3 regions of the Methylobacterium sp. CCH7-A2 genome follow, and region 1 is predicted to be linked to each of the others. Evidence: predicted binding sites of a transcription regulator. Region 1 holds the regulator's gene; each other region holds the start of a gene.

What was found. Region 1 encodes PhoB, which activates phosphate uptake and scavenging genes when phosphate is short. Its sites were predicted from a motif close to TGTCATNNANCTGTCAT; they were not measured.
Region 2: AX750_RS13285 (Orn/Lys/Arg decarboxylase N-terminal domain-containing protein) is a predicted target of PhoB. The motif match lies at 1,331-1,347, and genes of this name have one in related genera.
Region 3: ugpB (sn-glycerol-3-phosphate ABC transporter substrate-binding protein UgpB) is a predicted target of PhoB. The motif match lies at 2,181-2,197, and genes of this name have one in related genera.

What each region holds. Positions count from the first base shown of each region.
Region 1 covers NZ_LSKN01000298.1:8-5,969, reverse strand. Annotated here, with positions in the region: gene pstC (phosphate ABC transporter permease subunit PstC) at 92-1,063, shown strand; gene pstA (phosphate ABC transporter permease PstA) at 1,076-1,966, shown strand; gene pstB (phosphate ABC transporter ATP-binding protein PstB) at 2,015-2,815, shown strand; gene phoU (phosphate signaling complex protein PhoU) at 2,859-3,578, shown strand; gene phoB (phosphate regulon transcriptional regulator PhoB) at 3,737-4,435, shown strand; gene AX750_RS22720 (TIGR03862 family flavoprotein) at 4,598-5,836, shown strand.
Region 2 covers NZ_LSKN01000177.1:7,798-13,759, forward strand. Annotated here, with positions in the region: gene AX750_RS13275 (DUF3141 domain-containing protein) at 1-407, opposite strand, end outside; gene fabI (enoyl-ACP reductase FabI) at 422-1,186, opposite strand; gene AX750_RS13285 (Orn/Lys/Arg decarboxylase N-terminal domain-containing protein) at 1,390-3,759, shown strand; gene AX750_RS13290 (GNAT family N-acetyltransferase) at 3,774-4,331, shown strand; gene AX750_RS13295 (hypothetical protein) at 4,362-4,658, opposite strand; gene AX750_RS13300 (glutathione S-transferase domain-containing protein) at 5,037-5,252, shown strand; gene AX750_RS13305 (ATP-binding protein) at 5,369-5,905, opposite strand.
Region 3 covers NZ_LSKN01000095.1:50,424-56,385, forward strand. Annotated here, with positions in the region: gene ugpA (sn-glycerol-3-phosphate ABC transporter permease UgpA) at 1-721, opposite strand, end outside; gene ugpB (sn-glycerol-3-phosphate ABC transporter substrate-binding protein UgpB) at 785-2,107, opposite strand; gene AX750_RS07915 (fumarylacetoacetate hydrolase family protein) at 2,312-3,490, shown strand; gene AX750_RS07920 (PfkB family carbohydrate kinase) at 3,487-4,416, shown strand; gene AX750_RS07925 (proline racemase family protein) at 4,429-5,448, shown strand; gene AX750_RS07930 (hypothetical protein) at 5,578-5,962, shown strand, end outside.

The DNA.
Region 1 (5,962 bases):
GCGGCGGAACCGCTGTTCCGGCTGAGGGCCCTCCCGAGAGCCTTCGCCTTCCGCCTCGCATCCTCGTTCCGCCACGACCGGAGTTCCACGGATGACCGCCGTGACCGACACTCTGAGCATTCCGGCCGCGCGGCCGCAGCGAAAGACGCCGAAGGGCACCTTCGACATCGTCTTCCGCAATGCCAGCCTGATCTCGGCCCTGTTCGTGCTGTTGCTGCTGGCCGGCATCATGCTGTCGATGGTCATCGGCGGCTGGCCGGCCTTCAAGGCGTTCGGGCTGAGCTTCATCACCGGCTCGCAATGGGACACCCAGGCCGATGTCTATGGCGCCTGGCCGGCCATCGTCGGTACGCTCTCGACGGCGCTGATCGCGCTGCTGATCGGCGTGCCGCTCTCGCTCGGCATCGCCGTCTACCTCACCCAGCTTGCCCCGCCCTGGTTCAAGCAGCCAGTCTCGACCACGATCGAGCTGCTCGCCGCCGTGCCCTCGATCATCTACGGCATGTGGGGCCTGTTCGTCTTCGTGCCGCTCTTCGCGGCCTATGTGCAGGTCCCGCTCTCGAACATCGTCGAGGGGATGCCGATCGTCGGGACAATCCTGTATTCGCGCTCGCCCTCCGGACTGGGCATCCTGACGGCGGGCATCATCCTCGCCTTCATGATCATCCCCTTCATCGCCTCGATCGTGCGGGACATGCTCGATCAGATCCCCTCCGTGCTGCGCGAGAGCGCCTATGGCATCGGGGCGACGACCTGGGAGGTCGTGCGCCATGTGCTGGTGCCGCAGGCCGGCGTCTCGATCATCGGTGCGATCATGCTGGGTCTCGGCCGCGCGCTCGGCGAAACGATGGCGGTGACCTTCGTGGTCGGCAATGCCAACCGCCTCTCGGCCTCGATCATGGATCCGGGCTCGACCATCGCCTCGCGCATCGCCAACGAGTTCAACGAGGCGCTGGGCCTGCAGATGAACGCGCTGATCGCGCTCGGCTGCATCCTGTTCTTCGTCACCTTCGTCGTCCTGGTCGTCGCGCGCATCCTGGTGTCGCGGGTCAAGACCTTCTGAGCGAGCCCGATCATGAGCCTGACGACCTCCTCCACCGCTCCCGCCGCCCCTTACGCCGCCTGGGGCCGCGTCCGGCAGAGCCGCCGCACCGCCGACAAGGCGATGCGGGTCATCTCCGCCGGCTTCACCTTCCTCGCCATCTTCGTGCTGTTCTGGATCCTCGGCATGCTGATCGTGAAGGGCATCGGCGGGCTCTCCGTCGCCACCTTCACGCAGATCACCCCTGGCCCCGGATCGCAGGGCGGCGGCCTCGCCAACGCCATGGTCGGCTCGATTGTGCTGACCTTCCTCGGCATCGCCGTGGCGACGCCGATCGGCGTGCTGGCGGGCACCTATCTGGCGGAATACGGCAAGGGCTCGAAGCTGGCCGACCTGATCCGCTTCATCAACGACATCCTACTCTCGGCGCCCTCGATCCTGATCGGCCTGTTCGTCTATGTCATTCTGGTCGAGCCGGTCGGCGGCTATTCCGGCTGGGCCGGCGGCGTCGCGCTCGGCATCATCGCGATCCCCGTGATCGTGCGCACCACCGAGGACATGCTGCGCCTGGTGCCAGGCCCGCTGCGCGAGGCCGGGGCTGCGCTGGGCGCGCCGCCTTCCGTGGTGATCACCTCGATCACCTGGAAGGCCGCGAAGGCCGGCATGGTCACCGGTATCCTGCTGGCGCTCGCCCGCATCGCAGGCGAGACCGCACCGCTGATCTTCACCGCGCTGAACAACAATTTCTGGTTCTCGTCGGACCTGATGGGCGGCGTGTCGAACCTGCCGGTGACGATCTACCAGTTCGCCTCCGCGCCTTACGAGAACTGGCAGCAGCTCGCCTGGGCCGGTTCGCTGATCATCACCCTGTCGATCCTGCTGCTCTCGCTCGTCGCCCGCCGCATCGTGCGCGGCGGCAAGTGAGACCCGCCTAACCTATCTCCGTCGCGTCAGATCCGAAGGAACCCGTCGATGCTTTCGACCCTCGAACTCAGCCCGCAGTCGCTCGACGCCGACGCGCCCGTCCGGATCGCGGTGAAGAACCTCGATTTCTACTATGGCGAGCACAAGGCGCTGAAGAACATCAATCTCGACTTTCGCGACCGGCATGTCACGGCCCTAATCGGCCCCTCGGGCTGCGGCAAGTCCACGCTGCTGCGCATCTTCAACCGGATCTATTCGCTCTATCCCGAGCAGCGCGCGACCGGCGAGGTCATGCTCGACGGCCGCAACGTCATCTCCAACGACGTCGACGTCAACGAGCTGCGCTCGCGCATCGGCATGGTCTTCCAGAAGCCGACGCCCTTCCCGATGTCGATCTACGACAATGTCGCCTTCGGCATCCGCCTCTACGAGAAGCCGCCGAAGTCGGAGCTCGACGACCGCGTCGAGGGCGCGCTGCGCCGGGCCGCGCTCTGGGACGAGGTCAAGGACAAGCTCAAGACCTCCGGCATGGGCCTTTCGGGCGGCCAGCAGCAGCGCCTCTGCATCGCGCGCACCATCGCGCAGAAGCCGGAGGTCATCCTGTTCGACGAGCCGACCTCGGCGCTGGACCCGATCTCGACCGGCAAGATCGAGGATCTGCTGGAGCAGCTGAAGGCCGACTTCACGATCGTCATCGTCACCCACAACATGCAGCAGGCGGCGCGCATCTCGCAGTACACCGCCTTCATGTATCTGGGCGAGGTGATCGAGTTCGCCGCGACCAACACGATCTTCATGAACCCGAGCAAGAAGCAGACGCAGGACTACGTCACCGGCCGCTTCGGCTGATTTGGCCGCCGCTTCCGCTCCGCATCCAAAGGACAACGCCGCGATGACCGAACATATCGTCCGCTCCTACGACGCCGAACTGGAGTCGCTGCGCCGCAGCCTCGCCGAGATGGGCGGCATGTCCGAGCGCATGCTCGGCGATTCCACGGTCGCGCTGGTGCGCCGCGACACGACGCTGGCCCAGAAGGTGATCTCCGCCGACCAGCGGCTCGACAACCTGCAGCGCGACGTCGAGGAGCGCGCCGTGCTGACGATCGCCCGGCGCCAGCCGCTCGCCAACGATTTGCGCGAGCTGATCTCGGCGATCCGCATCGCCTCGGACATCGAGCGCGTCGGCGACCTCGCCAAGAACATCGCCAAGCGCGCGGTCGCGATCTCCGGCCAGTTCTCGCCGCCGCACCGCGCCGTCGTCGGGCTGGAGCATATGAGCCGGCTGGTGCAGGCGCAGCTCAAGGACGTCCTCGACGCCTACGCCACCAGCAACGAGCAGAAGGCGCTCGAGGTCTGGCATCGCGACGGCGAGATCGACGCGCTCTACACCTCGCTGTTCCGCGAGCTGTTGACCTATATGATGGAAGATCCGCGCAACATCACCTTCTGCACGCATCTCCTGTTCTGCGCCAAGAACGTCGAGCGCATCGGCGACCACACCACCAACATCGCCGAGACGATCCACTATCTCGTCACCGGCGAATCGCTCGACATCAACCGTCCCAAGCTCGAGACCACCGACATCACGGTCGAGGCCGTGACAGGGAGCTGACAACACCGACTGCGCCGGAGCCTTCGCCGTCAGGGTCGGGCCTGTTCCGACCATCCACGTCTTCGCCGGACCCACGCCGCGTTCAAGACGTGGATGCTCGCCACAAGGGCGAGCATGACGATGCGTTTCGGCACAAACGCCAAGAACGGAACCGTGCCATGGCCGCCCGCATCCTGATCGTCGAGGACGAGGAACCCCTCACCCTGCTGCTGCGCTACAACCTCGAGGCCGAGGGCTTCGCAGTCGACAGCGTGGCGCGGGGGGACGACGCCGAGCTGCATCTGCGAGACAACACGCCCGATCTCGTGCTGCTCGACTGGATGCTGCCCGGTCTCTCCGGCATCGAACTGTGCCGGCGGCTGCGGGCGCGGCGCGACACCGAGCGCGTGCCGATCATCATGCTGACCGCCCGCGGCGAAGAAACCGAGCGCGTGCGCGGCCTCGCCACCGGGGCCGACGACTATGTCGTCAAGCCGTTCTCCCTGCCGGAGCTGATCGCGCGCATCCAGGCGCTGCTGCGCCGGGCGAAGCCCGGCCATGTCGCGGGGCTGCTGGTCGCCGGCGATCTCGAACTCGACCGCACGACGCGCCGCGTGCGCCGGGCCGGCGAAGAGCTGCATCTGGGGCCGACCGAGTTCCGGCTGCTGGAATTCCTGATGCAGGCGCCGGGCCGGGTCTATTCGCGCGCCCAGCTGCTCGACGCCGTCTGGGGCCGCGACGTCTACATCGACGAGCGCACGGTCGACGTCCATGTCGGGCGGCTGCGCAAGGCGATCACGCCGGGCGACGCCAAGGATCCGCTGCGCACCGTCCGTGGCGCGGGCTACGCCTTCGACGAGACCTTCGCGCGGGCGTGAGGGAAACCGTCATGGTCGGGCGCAGACCCGAGCATCTCGTGACGCCGAGGCTCCCCTGCCGTGCCGGCCATAGATTCTCGGGTCGAGCCCGAGAATGACGAGGTCGCTCCGGCATGCGCCTGATCGCTTGACCCGCGACGCCCGACGGCGCAAGCCGGCCCGATGCAGATCAAAGACATCGCCATCATCGGCGCCGGCCCGGCCGGGCTGATCGCGGCCGAGCGGCTGGCCCAGGCCGGCCACCGCGTGACGATCCATGAGCGGATGCCGTCGCCGGCGCGCAAATTCCTGCTCGCCGGGCGCGGCGGGCTCAACCTCACCCATTCCGAGCCGCTGGAGAGCTTCCTGCCGCATTACGGCGCGGCGCGGGACTGGCTCGAACCCGCCATCCAGGCGTTTCCACCGCAGGCGCTGCGCGATTGGGCCGACGAGCTCGGCGCGGAGAGCTTCATCGGCACCAGCGGGCGCGTCTTCCCGAAGGCGATGAAGGCGTCGCCGCTGTTGCGCGCCTGGCTGCGCCGGCTCGACGGGCTCGGGGTGCGGCTCGAAGCCGGCCGGCGCTGGACCGGCTGGAACGACGAGGGCGCGCTGACCTTCGCCACGGCGGCCGGCGAGGTGACGGTCGCCGCCGATGCGACGCTGCTTGCGCTGGGCGGGGCGAGCTGGCCGCGGCTCGGCTCGGACGGTGGCTGGGTGCCGCTGCTGGCCGGCAAGGGCGTTGCCATTTCGCCGCTGCGGCCCGCCAATGGCGGCTTCGCCGTGGCCTGGTCCGACACGCTGCGCGAGCGCTTCGCCGGCGCGCCGCTGAAACGGATCACGCTTCGCTTTGCCGGCAAAGAAATTGTTGGAGAGGCGATGATCGACGCGCATGGACTCGAGGGCGGCGCGATCTATGCGCTGTCGGGGTCGCTGCGCGAGGCGATCGCGCGCGACGGTTCGGCGCTGCTCGAGATCGACCTGCGGCCCGATCTCGACCTCGCCCGTCTGACCGAGAAGCTCGGCAAGCGTCGGCCCGGTGAGACGCTCAGCAACCATCTGCGCAAGGCGGCAGGGCTGTCGCCGGCGGCGGTGGCGGTGCTGCGCGACAGCGTCGGCGGCAGGCTCGACGAGAGTCCCGCGGCGCTCGCGGCGGCGATCAAATCCGCGTCTGTGCGCCTGACCGGGACGATGCCGCTCGACCGGGCGATCTCCAGCGCCGGCGGCATCGCGGCCGGCGAGATCGACGGGGGCTTCATGCTGCGGCGCCTGCCGGGCGTCTTCGTCGCCGGCGAGATGCTGGACTGGGAGGCGCCGACCGGCGGTTACCTCCTGCAGGGCTGCTTCGCGACCGGCGTCGCGGCGGCGGCGGGGATGGTGGCGTGGCTCGCGCGGGGAACCTCGACGGAGAACCCTGTCCCATAGGGAGAGGGCAGGGTGAGGGGTCGGCCGTTTGAAGGTGGCGTGAGACCTGACCGGCGCAGCGGTTGGGTCAGCACTCGGCTGGTCCAGGGGCCGACACCTCACCCCTGCCCCTCTCCTTACAGGAGA
Region 2 (5,962 bases), on a different contig from region 1:
TCGTAGTCGTAGATCAGGACCGGCGGGCAGTCGGCCGCTTCGTGCGCCAGAAAGATGTCGCCACGCTTGCGCAGCGTGTCAGCGGCCAGGATCGCGCGCTCGGCGGCGTCGCGCTGGTACTCGAGCCAGGCCTGCGGCAACGCGGTCTTGCCTTGGGCGTGATGCAGGCCCGACAGGACCGCACCGGTCTCTTCCAAGAGCTTGCGGCTGCGCTCGGCATGGGTGTCCAGCATGCGCTTGCCCTGGCGCGCCGCGGCGGCCGACAAGATGTCGCCCGTGCTGGCGCAAGCCTCGGATTCACGCTTCGCGCTGGCCAGGCCTCGCTGAAACATGGCCATAGCATCGCCCTGCGGGCGCGGCAGACCCGACGAGACGTCGGGGTCGAACAGGTCGAAGACGCTGGCCATGGCTAGGGTATCCTTCAGGCGATGATCGAGAAGCCACCATCGATGGCGTGAATGCCACCGGTGAGATTGCGGGCCTCCGGAGAGGCCAGGAAGGCAGCCACTGCGCCGACATCCTCGATCGTGGCGAGATGGCGCGTCGGAGCGCGGCTGGCGGCCGCGTCGAGCAATTCGTCGAAGTGATCGATGCCGGAGGCGGCGCGGGTCGCCAGCGGACCTGGCGAGAGCGCATGAACGCGGATTCCCTGCTCGCCGAGTTCGGCGGCGGCATAGCGAACGGCGCTTTCCAGAGCCGCCTTGACCGGACCCATCATGTTGTAATGGCGCACGACCTGCGAGGAACCGAAGAACGATACCGACAGGCAGGTGCCGCCAGCGGGCATCAGAGGCTCGGCGAGCCGCAGCATCTGCAGAAAGGAATGGACCGAGATCGTCATCGCCTGCGCGAAACCCTCGGACGAGCAATCGATCACGCGGCCCTGCAGCTCCACCTTCGGCGCAAAGGCGATCGAGTGCAGCAACGTGTCGAGCCGGCCCCAGCGCTGGCCGATCTCGTCGAACAGCGCCGCCATCGCGCCGGGCTGCGTAACGTCGAGCGGTGCCATGATCTGCGCGTCGAGCGACTCGGCGAGCGGGCGAACAAAGGGCTCGGCCTTCGCATTGAGCCATGTGACGGCGAGATCGGCCCCCTGTTGACGGAAAGCCTTGGCGCATCCCCAGGCGATGGAATGCTCATTGGCGATGCCGACGACGAGGACTTTCTGACCTTGCAGCGAAAACATCGTGGCCCCCCCCACCGCAATGCAGCATGGCGGGAACAGGCGTCGAACCAGTGACGGTTTTCGGACAGTTCATCAACCGACATGCCCGTTGCGGGCGACACCTCGACCAGTCAGGCTCTTGGTCGGGGCTCCTTCAGTGAGAGGTTTCGTCGTTCCGTCATGAACGGAGGGGATACCTCCCTGATCGCAATATCGGGGTCGAAATGGATTACTTCAGGCGCTTCACCTTCCTCTTCGCGACGCCGAACTTCGATGCGGAGGACCTCGAGGGCATCCGCTTTCACCAGATCGTCGAGGAGATCGAGCGCTCCGGTTTCGAGGTCGTCAAGGCGCGCAAGCTCGAGGACGCCGAGATCGCGGTCCAGACTGATGCGGCGATTGGCTGCATGGTCGTCGACTGGGGCAAGAAGGGCCTTGAGGGAAAGACGGCGGCGCTGATCAACCTGATGCGCCGGCGCGGCCTCGAATTTCCGATCATTCTGCTGATCCGGCGCAAGCGCTTCGAGGATGTGCCGGTCGAGGTTCTCGACTTCATCGACGGCTACATCTTCCTCTCCGAGGAAACCCCGCCCTTCATCGCCAAAAGCCTGATCAGCCGGCTCAAGCAATATGCCGAGACCCTGAAGACGCCGTTTTTCGGCGCGCTCGTCGACTATGCCGAGGAAGGCAACCATCTCTGGACCTGCCCCGGTCACAATGGCGGCGTGTTCTACAGCCGTAGCCCAATCGGCCGCGTCTTCATGGAGCATCTCGGCGAGGCGGTGTTCCGCGACGACCTCGACAATTCCGTGCTCGACCTCGGCGACCTGCTGACCCATGAGGGGCCGGCGCTGAAGGCTCAGAAGGAAGCAGCCCAGATCTTTGGCGCGGAGAAGACCTATTTCGTTCTCAACGGCACCTCGACCTCGAACAAGGTCGCTCTCGCCGCGTTGGTCACCGACGACGACCTCGTCCTGTTCGACCGCAACAACCACAAGGCCGCCCATCACGGCGCGCTGCTGATCTCCGGCGGCATTCCGATCTATGTACCGACCGCGCGCAATGCCTGGGGGCTGATCGGTCCGATGCGCTGGGAGGCCTTCGACGAGCAGGCGTTGCGCGAGCGCATCCGGACCAACCCGCTGGTCAAGGACAAGGAGGCCTGGCAGAAGCCGCGCCCCTTCCGCGTCGCGGTGGTCGAGCAATGCACCTATGACGGCACCATCCACAGCGCCCAGATGATCCTCGATAAGATCGGGCATCTCTGCGACTACATCCTCTTCGACGAGGCCTGGGCCGGATTCATGAAGTTCCACCCGCTCTATGCCGGGCGCTTCGCCATGGGGCTGACGGGGCTCGGGCCCGATTCGCCGGGCATCATCGCCACGCAATCGACGCACAAGCAGCTCGCGAGCTTCAGCCAGGCCTCGCAGATCCACATCAAGGACCGGCACATCAAGGGCCAGAAGCGGCGCGTCGAGCACCGCCGCTTCAATGAGAGCTTCATGCAGTACGCTTCGACCTCGCCCTTCTACCCGCTCTTCGCCTCGCTCGATGTCGGCGCGCAGATGATGAAGGGCCGCTCGGGCGAAGTGCTCTGGGACGACACGATCCGACTCGGCATCGAGCTGCGCAAGAAGATCCGGGCGGTCCGGCGCGAGTTCGAGGAGAAGGAGGCGCGGGTCGAGCGCCGCTGGTTCTTCGAGCCGTTTGTGCCGGAGCGTGTGTCGATCCTCGATGCCGCGCGCCCGGGCGGCGTGCACGACATCGCCTGGGAGATGGTCGCCACCGACCAACTCGCCGCCGACCCGGCTTACTGGCAGCTTGCGCCGGGCGCGGGTTGGCACGGCTTTGCGGCGATGGAAGCGGGCTTCGCCATGACCGACCCCAACAAGCTGACGCTCCTCACGCCCGGTTTCGACCGCGTGACCGGCGCTTATGCGGAGCATGGCATCCCAGCGCCGGTCGTCGCCCAGTTCCTGCGCGAGAACCGGATCGTGGCCGAGAAGAACGACCTCAACTCGCTGCTCTTCCTGCTGACGCCAGGGGTCGAGGCCAGCAAGGCTGGCACGCTGATCAGCGGGCTCGTCGCCTTCAAGAAACTGCATGACGATAACGCCCTCCTCGAAGACGCGATCCCGGAGTTCTATCGGCGCAGGCCGGCTCGCTATGAGGGCGTGCGCCTGCGCGACCTCTGTGGCGAGATGCACCGCTTCTTCCGCGATCATCAGGTCAGCGAGCTTCAGAACCGGCAATTCTCCCCGGAGCATCTGCCGGAGATGGCGATGTCGCCGCATGACGCCGCCCGCTGCCTCGTCCGCAACGATGTCGACTATCTGCCGATCGATGCGATCGCCGGGCGGATCGCCACCACGCCCTTCGTCGTCTACCCTCCCGGCATCGCCACCATCGTGCCGGGCGAGCGCCTGTGTCAGCGGGCCAAGCCGATGATCGACTATCTCAGGATGTTCGAGGCCTGCTTCAATGCCTTCCCGGGTTTCGACGTCGAGATTCAGGGCGTCTATCGCGAGCATGACGCTGACGGTCGGGTCCGCCTACACACCTATGTGGTCAGCGAGCCGGTCGAGCACTGAGGTCGGACGACGCCATGGATGTTGACCTGCCGATCTTCGTGCGTCCCTCGCGCGACGACGATGTCGAGCCCATGCTGGCGATCTATCGTCGGCATATCCGCCGCGGCATCGAAGCCGGGGTCGAGGAGACCGGCACGCCGCAGCCGGACGATCTCAAGGACCGCCGCAAGAACCTGCGCAACCGCCGCCTGCCGCACCTCGTGGCGACGCGCGGCGGCGAGGTCGTGGGCTATGCCTATGTCGTTCCCTTTCGCAAGCGTCCCGCCTACCGTTTCACCGTGAAACATTCGATCTATGTGCATCACGAGCATCTCGGACGTGGCATCGGGAGGTTGCTGATGCAGGCGCTGATCGACGCCTGCGCGGCGGCCGGTTTCCGTCAGATGATCGGCTATATCGATGGGGAGAACACCGCCTCGTTGGCTCTTCACGAGCGCTTCGGCTTTGTCAGGGTCGGGCTGCTGCCGGGTGTCGCCTATCGCTATGGCAAATGGTCCGACAGCGTCATGGTGCAGCGCTCGCTCGGCGCCGGTGCGACAGCACCGGTTGCTACCGAAGCCTCTCAGCGGTGACAGACTCTGACGTCCCAGCCCTGGGGCAACCTACCGGCGCCCCGGAAACCCGGAGTGGTTCCCGCGTTCGAGTAGACGTTCGGTGCCGCCGCCGTTCTTCCAACCGCCCATAAGGGCGAGCGTGGCCACATAGATCACAGTGTCCTGGGCGTTGCGGACGCTGACGGTAAATGTCCGATGGTCACCCTCCGTGATCTTGTCGTGCGCCATGTCCGGCAGCGTTCCGAGGCCTGCCCAACGTGCGGCGACGTCGTCCAAAAGCTCACGGCCCACTATGTCAATGACCGTTTCTGAGCCGTCGTCAGTGTCGAAGAAATAGCGGGGCATGAAAGCCCTCCGAACGCGGGAATGCCGCGTTCGGTTATGACACCACTTTCCGTCACATAACTCAACCGAGATTGCCGCTGCGTCATCTGAAATCAAGGCTCATGAGCGACGTAGCGTTGCTCAGCGTCATGCAAGCTTCATGTTCGATCGTCAATTAATCATTGGGTCCCGACAACATTCCCCTGTTCGGACTCCCGAGACCACTTCTGGGCCGTCATCGCAACGATGGCGGCCCTTTTTGGTCAGTTGTGCCCGCGTCGGTCCATGGCCATTTTGTGAAGCTTCTTCGACGCGATCTCGTCGTTCTGCGATTGATCGATCGTCACCGACAGTGCTGCGAGTCCAAAGATGCCTCTCCACCCGACCGATCTACTCCTCATGGCTCGCCACCACGTTGAGGTGGAGGTTGGCTCCTCAATCCTCGCCGACATCGGGACAGTCGTGACCACGAAGGACGAAGCGGCCTTCGACGCCAAGGTCGTGGCGCTGAAAGGTAAACTGGCGCGTGTCGAGACGGCGCTGGGGGACGGCCGCTACTTTATCGGTCCCCCCTTCTCGCTCGTCGATGGCGCCTTTGACCCTGCTTTCCGGTAGTTTGACGTGCTCGACCCCATCCGCGATCTCGGCGTTTTCGCCGCCCTGCACAAGGTTCAGGCTTTCCGACAGGCGCTCGCCGCGCGCCCGTCAGTCGCCGGCGCAGTCGTCGACTACTATCCAGACCGACTTCGCGCTTCCTCACGAAGCATGATGGCGTCATCGCGCAGGGGCTTGGCTGAGATGCGCGGATTGCCGAGTTCATTGACGATCAGAAGCTTCGGCTTGTTGTTGTGGGTGATCTTCTCCTCGAGCTGCTCTTCGCCATGGGCCTTGGCCAGTTGCGCAACCGGCATCGTCGCCAGCATGAACAGGACCGAGTAGCCGGCGACGATGCCTTCATGCCTGGGCGCGACCGCCAGATGGGCCTTGCCTACGCCCGGCGGGCCCGTGAGGAAGACCGCCTCGCCATTGGCGATGAAGCGGCCTGTTGCGATCTCGCGCATCTGTGCTTTGTCGAAGGAGGACTGAGCCCAAGAGTCGAAGCCGCTGAGGTCGCGCACGAAGAGGAAGCGGGCCAGGCCGAAGGACCTATCGATCCGGCGCTGGTCGCGACGGGGGGCCTCGCGCTCGCAAAACAGCGTCAGCGCCTCCCGCATCGTCAGCCCGCGGGGGCGGGCCTTGTCGATCAGGCTGTCGAGCTGATCGCGCAGCGCCTCAGCTTCAACCGGCTGAGCAAGGCGGTCAGATGATCTTGGTCATCTACCAGA
Region 3 (5,962 bases), on a different contig from region 1:
GCCCGCCCGCCGTCATCGTGTCGATGATGCCGAAGGTGTCGAAGAAGACGTAGACGATGTTGACGACGAGCAGGAAGAAGGTCGTCGGCGAGAGCAGCGGGAAGACGATCGTCCAGAAGCGCCGCATCGGCCGCGCACCGTCGATCACGGCGGCCTCGATCACGCTCTTGGGGATCGATTGCAGCCCCGCCAGGAAGAACAGGAAATTGTAGCTGATCTGCTTCCAGGTCGCCGCGAGGATGACGAGCAGCATCGCGTCATTGCCGTTCAGGCGCGGATTCCAGGCGATGCCGAGGCTCTGGAGGCCGCGCGCCAGCATGCCCAGCGACGGGTCGAACATGAAGATCCAGAGCACGCCGGCAATCGCGGGAGCGACGGCGTAGGGCCAGATCAGCAGGGTCTTGAAGATCTCGGCGCCGCGGATCGCCCGGTCCGCCATCACCGCGAAGAGCAGCGCCAGCGACAGCGAGAGGAAGCACACGGCCGTCGAGAAGATCACCGTGTTAACGAAGGCCTTGAGATAGCCCGGATCGCGGAACAGGGCCTGATAGTTCTCGAGCCAGACGAACTCGGTCGAGACGCCGAACGCATCCTCCAGCAGAAAGCTCTGCCAGATTGCCTGGCTGGCGGGCCAGTAGAAGAACACGATAGTGATGGCGAGCTGCGGCAACAGCAGCAGGGCCGGCACCGTGAGCCCGTTGAAATAGGCGTTCTTCTGCATGGCCTGTCCGAAAGAATCCGCCGCCCCGGCAGCCGGGGCGGCGGTGTCACGTGAGGATGAGGATCAGCGCGAGGCGGTGCGCTCGAACTGGCGCAGCGTCTGGTTGCCACGCTCGACGGCCGCGTCGAGCGCTGCCTTCGGCGTCTTCTGGCCGTTCAGGGCGGCCTCGAACTCCTCGGCCCAGATATCGCGGATCTGGACGAGGCTGCCGAAGCGCACCCCGCGGGAATTCGCCGTCGGCTCCTTGTTGGTCAGCTGCAGCAGCGGCGTCTCGAGGAAGGGCTTGTCCTTGTAGAAGCCGGACGCCTTGACCTTCTCATAGGCCGCCTTGGTGATCGGCAGATAGCCGGATTCCGTGTGCAGCTTCACCTGGCGGTCGACATCGGACAGGAAGGTGAAGAACTTGGCGACGCCCTTGTACTCGTCGGCCTTCTTGCCACCCATCACCCAGAGCGAAGCGCCGCCGATGATCGAGTTCTGCGGAGCACCCTGGACATCGGGGTAATACGGCATCGGCGCATTGCCCCACTCGAACTTGGCGTTCGCGCGGACGTTGCCGAAGAAGGCGGAGGAGGTCAGGAAGATCGGGCACTCGCCCGAGGTGAAGCGACCTTCGCCCGTGTTGGTGCGGCCCGAGTAATCATAGGTCTTGTCCTTCTGCATCTCGACCAGATTGGTCAGGTGCTTGAGGAAGACGCCCTTGTTGAAGACGAACTCGGTGTCGAAGCCTTCGAAGCCGTTGGCCTTCGTGCCGACCGGCTCGTTGTGCCAGGCGCCGAGCTGCTCGACATTCACCCAGGTCACCCAGGCGTTGGAGAAGCCGCACTTGTCGTAGCCGGCCGCCTTGAGCTTCTTGGCCGCGTCGAACACCTCCGGCCAGGTCTTGGGCGCCGCATCGGCGTTCAGCCCCGCCTTCTTGAACGCGTCCTTGTTGTACCACATCACCGTGGAGGACGAGTTGAAGGGGAAGGACAGCATCTCGCCCTTCGTGGTCGAGTAGTAGCCGGTGATCGCCGGCAGATAGGCCTTGGGGTCGAAGGTCTCGCCGGCGTCCTTCATCAGGTCCTGCACCGGCTTGATGGCACCCTTGGCCGACATCATCGTCGCGGTGCCGACCTCGAAGACCTGCATGATGTGCGGCGCATTGCCGGCGCGGAAGGCTGCAATGCCGGCGTTCAGCGTGTCGGCATAGGAGCCCTTATAGGTCGGAACGACCTTGAAGTCCTTCTGCGAGGCGTTGAACTCCTCGGCCAGCCGCACGACCACGTCGTTGTTGGCGCCGGTCATGGCATGCCACCACTGGATCTCGGTCTGCGCCAGCGCAGGCGCGGCGCCGCCGAGGACGAAGGCCGCGACGGACATCAGGATACGTGATTTCACGGTCATCTCTTTCTCCCTTCCGCCCTCGGTGGGCCGAGGCGGCTGTTCTTGTTGGTGCGCAAGCTAACATGAAGGCCGGGCGACGGTTCAATGACAAAATGATGACGGATGCAAGCGCGAGCGCTTTCGCCGCGCCTGGAGCTGGGTCTTGCACAATCCACCGGAAGACGCTGTTCTCCCGGACCCCACCGCCTTCCACGGATGCCTCCCATGCCCCGCCTGACGCTGACGCCCGAACGGACCCTGCCCGCAGACGCGCAGGCCGCGGCCTTACTGGGGCGCATCTGGCGCCCGGATGTCGGAGGGCCCGCGGTGGTCACGCTGCGCGACGGAAACGTGATCGACGTCACCCGCACCTTCCCGACCAGCCGCGATCTCTGCGAGGCTGCCGATCCCGCTGCCGCGCTGCGGGCCGGGCCGGGCGAGACCGTCGCGCCGCTCGCCGAAATCCTGGCGAACACGCCGCCGGATGGTCGCGACGCCGCGCGCCCCTGGCTGCTCTCCCCGCTCGATCTGCAGGTGGTGAAGGCCGCCGGCGTCACCTTCGCCGTCTCGATGCTGGAGCGTGTCATCGAGGAGAAGGCGCGCGGCAACCCGGCCGCCGCCGCCACCATCCGCGAGGAGATCGGCAGGCTGATCGGCGATGATCTCTCGAAGCTGAAGCCCGGCTCGCCCGAGGCGATGCATCTCAAGGATGTCCTCATCAAACAGGGGGCCTGGAGCCAGTATCTCGAGGTCGGCATCGGCCCCGATGCCGAGATCTTCACCAAGGCGCCGCCGATGTCCTCCGTCGGCACCGGTTTCGACGCCGGTCTGCATCCCGCCTCGACCTGGAACAATCCCGAGCCCGAGATCGTGCTCGTCGTCGCTTCCGACGGCCGCATCGTCGGTGCCACGCTCGGCAACGACGTCAATCTGCGCGATGTCGAGGGCCGTTCGGCCCTGCTCCTCGGCAAGGCCAAGGACAACAATGCCGCCGCCGCGGTCGGCCCCTTCATCCGCCTCTTCGATGCCGGCTTCACCCTGGACCATGTCCGCAACACGACCGTGACGCTCAAGGTCGAGGGCGAGGACGGCTTCGTGCTGGAAGGCTCCTCCTCGATCGCGAAGATCAGCCGCGATCCCGCCGATCTCGCGAGCCAGATGATCGGCCCGCATCACCAGTATCCGGACGGGGCGGCGCTCTATCTCGGCACCATGTTCGCGCCGATCAAGGATCGCGACACGCCCGGCGGTGGCTTCACCCACAAATACGGCGACGTGGTCACCATCGCGGCGCCCGAGCTCGGCGCGCTGGTCAACCGCATGAAGCGCACCGACCATTGCGAGCCCTGGACCTTCGGCACGTCGCATCTGATGCGCAGCCTGGCCAAGCGCGGGCTGCTGTGAGGCCAGGCGCCATCCTCGTCGTCGGCGAGGCGATCGGCGATTTCATCCCGCGCGACGCCGAGGGGCGCCGCTATGAGGCGGTGCTGGGCGGCTCCGGCTTCAACGCCGCCCTGGCCCTGGCCCGCTTCGGGGCGCATCCCGCCTATGCCGCCGCGCTCTCGGCCGACGCCCTCGGCCGGCGCTTTCGCGCCGCGCTGGCGGCGGAGGGAATCGACACGGCGCTGATCCGCGACAGCGCGCGCCCGACCGCCGTCGCCATCGTCTCCCCGCTGGGACCGGACGGTGTGCCGGAGTTCGCGCTCCATCTCGACCGCACGGCCCATGACGAGCCGGAGGGCACCCCGCGCGCGATGCCGGCGGGCTTTGTGCATCTGCATGCGGCCTCCTTCGGCGCGACCATCGGCCCCTCCGGAGACGCGACGGGCGATCTGGCGGCGAGTGCCCGCACGGGGGGGGCCACGATCAGCTACGACATCAACATCCGTGCGACCGTCCTGCCGGAGCGCGACCGCGCGCGTGCGCTGATCGAGGCGCGCATCGCCCAGGCCGATATCGTCAAGGCGAGCCTGGACGATATCGCCTGGCTCCATCCCGGCGAGCCGGCGGAGGCGGTGGCGAAACGCTGGCGGAATCTCGGCGCGCGTCTCGTGCTCGTTACCCGCGGGAGCGAGGGCGCGATCGGCTATGGCGCCGGCGAGCCGCTGGTGGCCACCGTTCCATCCGTGGTCGTGGCCGATACGGTCGGCGCGGGCGACACCTTCATCGGTGGCGTCCTGGCCGTGCTGGCCGCTCGTGGACGGCTCGGCCGCGGCTTCTCCGAAGCCTCGAGAGAAGTTCTGAGGGATGCGCTCGCCTTTGCCTGTGCGGTCGCCGCCGACAGCTGCACCCGCCCGGGCTGCGATCCGCCGCGCCGCCTCGCGACCTGACCGGAGCCGCCGATGCATCTCGCTTATCTCGACTATCACACCTGTGGCGAGCCGGTCCGGATCGTCACCGGCGGCTATCCGGTGCTGAAGGGGGCGACGATCCTCGAGAAGCGTCGCGACGCGCGCGAGAACCATGATCATCTGCGCCGGGCGATGATGCTGGAACCGCGCGGCCATGCCGGCATGTATGGCGTGATTCCGGTCGCGTCCTCGCATCCGGAGGCCGCCTTCGGCGTGCTCTTCACCCACAACGAGGGCTACTCGACCATGTGCGGCCACGCGACGATCGCGCTCGGCCGCTATGCGATCGAGCATGGGCTGGTGCCGGCGGCGGAGCCGGTCACCCGCTTCGCGATCGAGGCGCCCTGCGGTCTGCTCAGGCTCGAATGCACGGTGCGCGACGGCAAGGTGGACAGCGTCGTCTTCGAGAGCGTACCGGCCTTCGTCTTCGCGCGCGACCTCGCCGTCGCCCTGCCGGGCTATGGCGACATCGTCACCGACATCGCCTATGGCGGCGCCTTCTACTGCATCCTGCCGGCGTCGCGCTTCGGGCTCGATCTCTTCGAGACGCCGGTCACGGCGCTGACCGATGCTGCGGCGGCCCTGACCGACCATCTGCGCGCCAGCCTGCCGATCACGCATCCGAGCGAGCCCGATCTCGGCTTCCTCTACGGCACGATCATCACCGACGAGGCTCAGGCGCACGATGAGAGCTTCAACCTCTGCATCTTCGCGGAAGCGCAGATCGACCGTTCCCCGACCGGCTCGGGGGTCACGGCGCGCATGGCGCTGGACCATGCCAAAGGAGTGATCCAGACAGGGCGGACGCGCCGCTTCCGCAGCATCACCGGCGGCACCTTCACCGGCAGCGTGGTCGGTCCCGTCGCCGGTTTTGCGGACGGGGCTGTCACGGTCGCGGTCGGCGGCACCGGCCATTTCGCCGGGCAAGGCAGCTTCACCATCGAGGCCGGCGATCCGCTCGGCCATGGCTTCGCGCTCCCTACCCGCTTCGCCGAGATCGCCCGCGGTTAACCCAGACGGGAAACCAGTTCGAGCGATTCCGCTCGACCGACGGGCCGATTGCAGGCTGTTTCGCTGATCGTGGCAGTCTCCGGGTAAGGTTTTGTCGGCAGGCTGTCCGCTGCGGAAGTCGGAGGCGGCATGTCGATCGGAAATCTCGGGGCACCATCGGCGACGGCGACCCTCGGCGATCGGCTGGTGCGTCTCGCCGGTTCGCCCGGGCTGTGGATCGCCGCCTTCGCGCTCGCCGCCGTCGCTGCGATGGGCCTGAAGCTGCGCCTGCCGCTCGGCCCCAACGCCTGGGACACGGCCGTCTATCTCGATGCGGTCCAGCGCATCCGCATGGGGCAGGTGCCGAGCCTCGACTTCTTCGCGCCCGTCGGGCCGCTCGGCTATTACGGCGCCGCGCTGCTGGATCGGCTGTTCCCGCAGGCGCAGCCGATGCTGCTGGTGAACTGGGCTCTGCTGCCGGTCCTGCTGCCTCTCGCCGGGATCCTGGCCGCGTCGGTCTCGGCCCGCTCGCGCT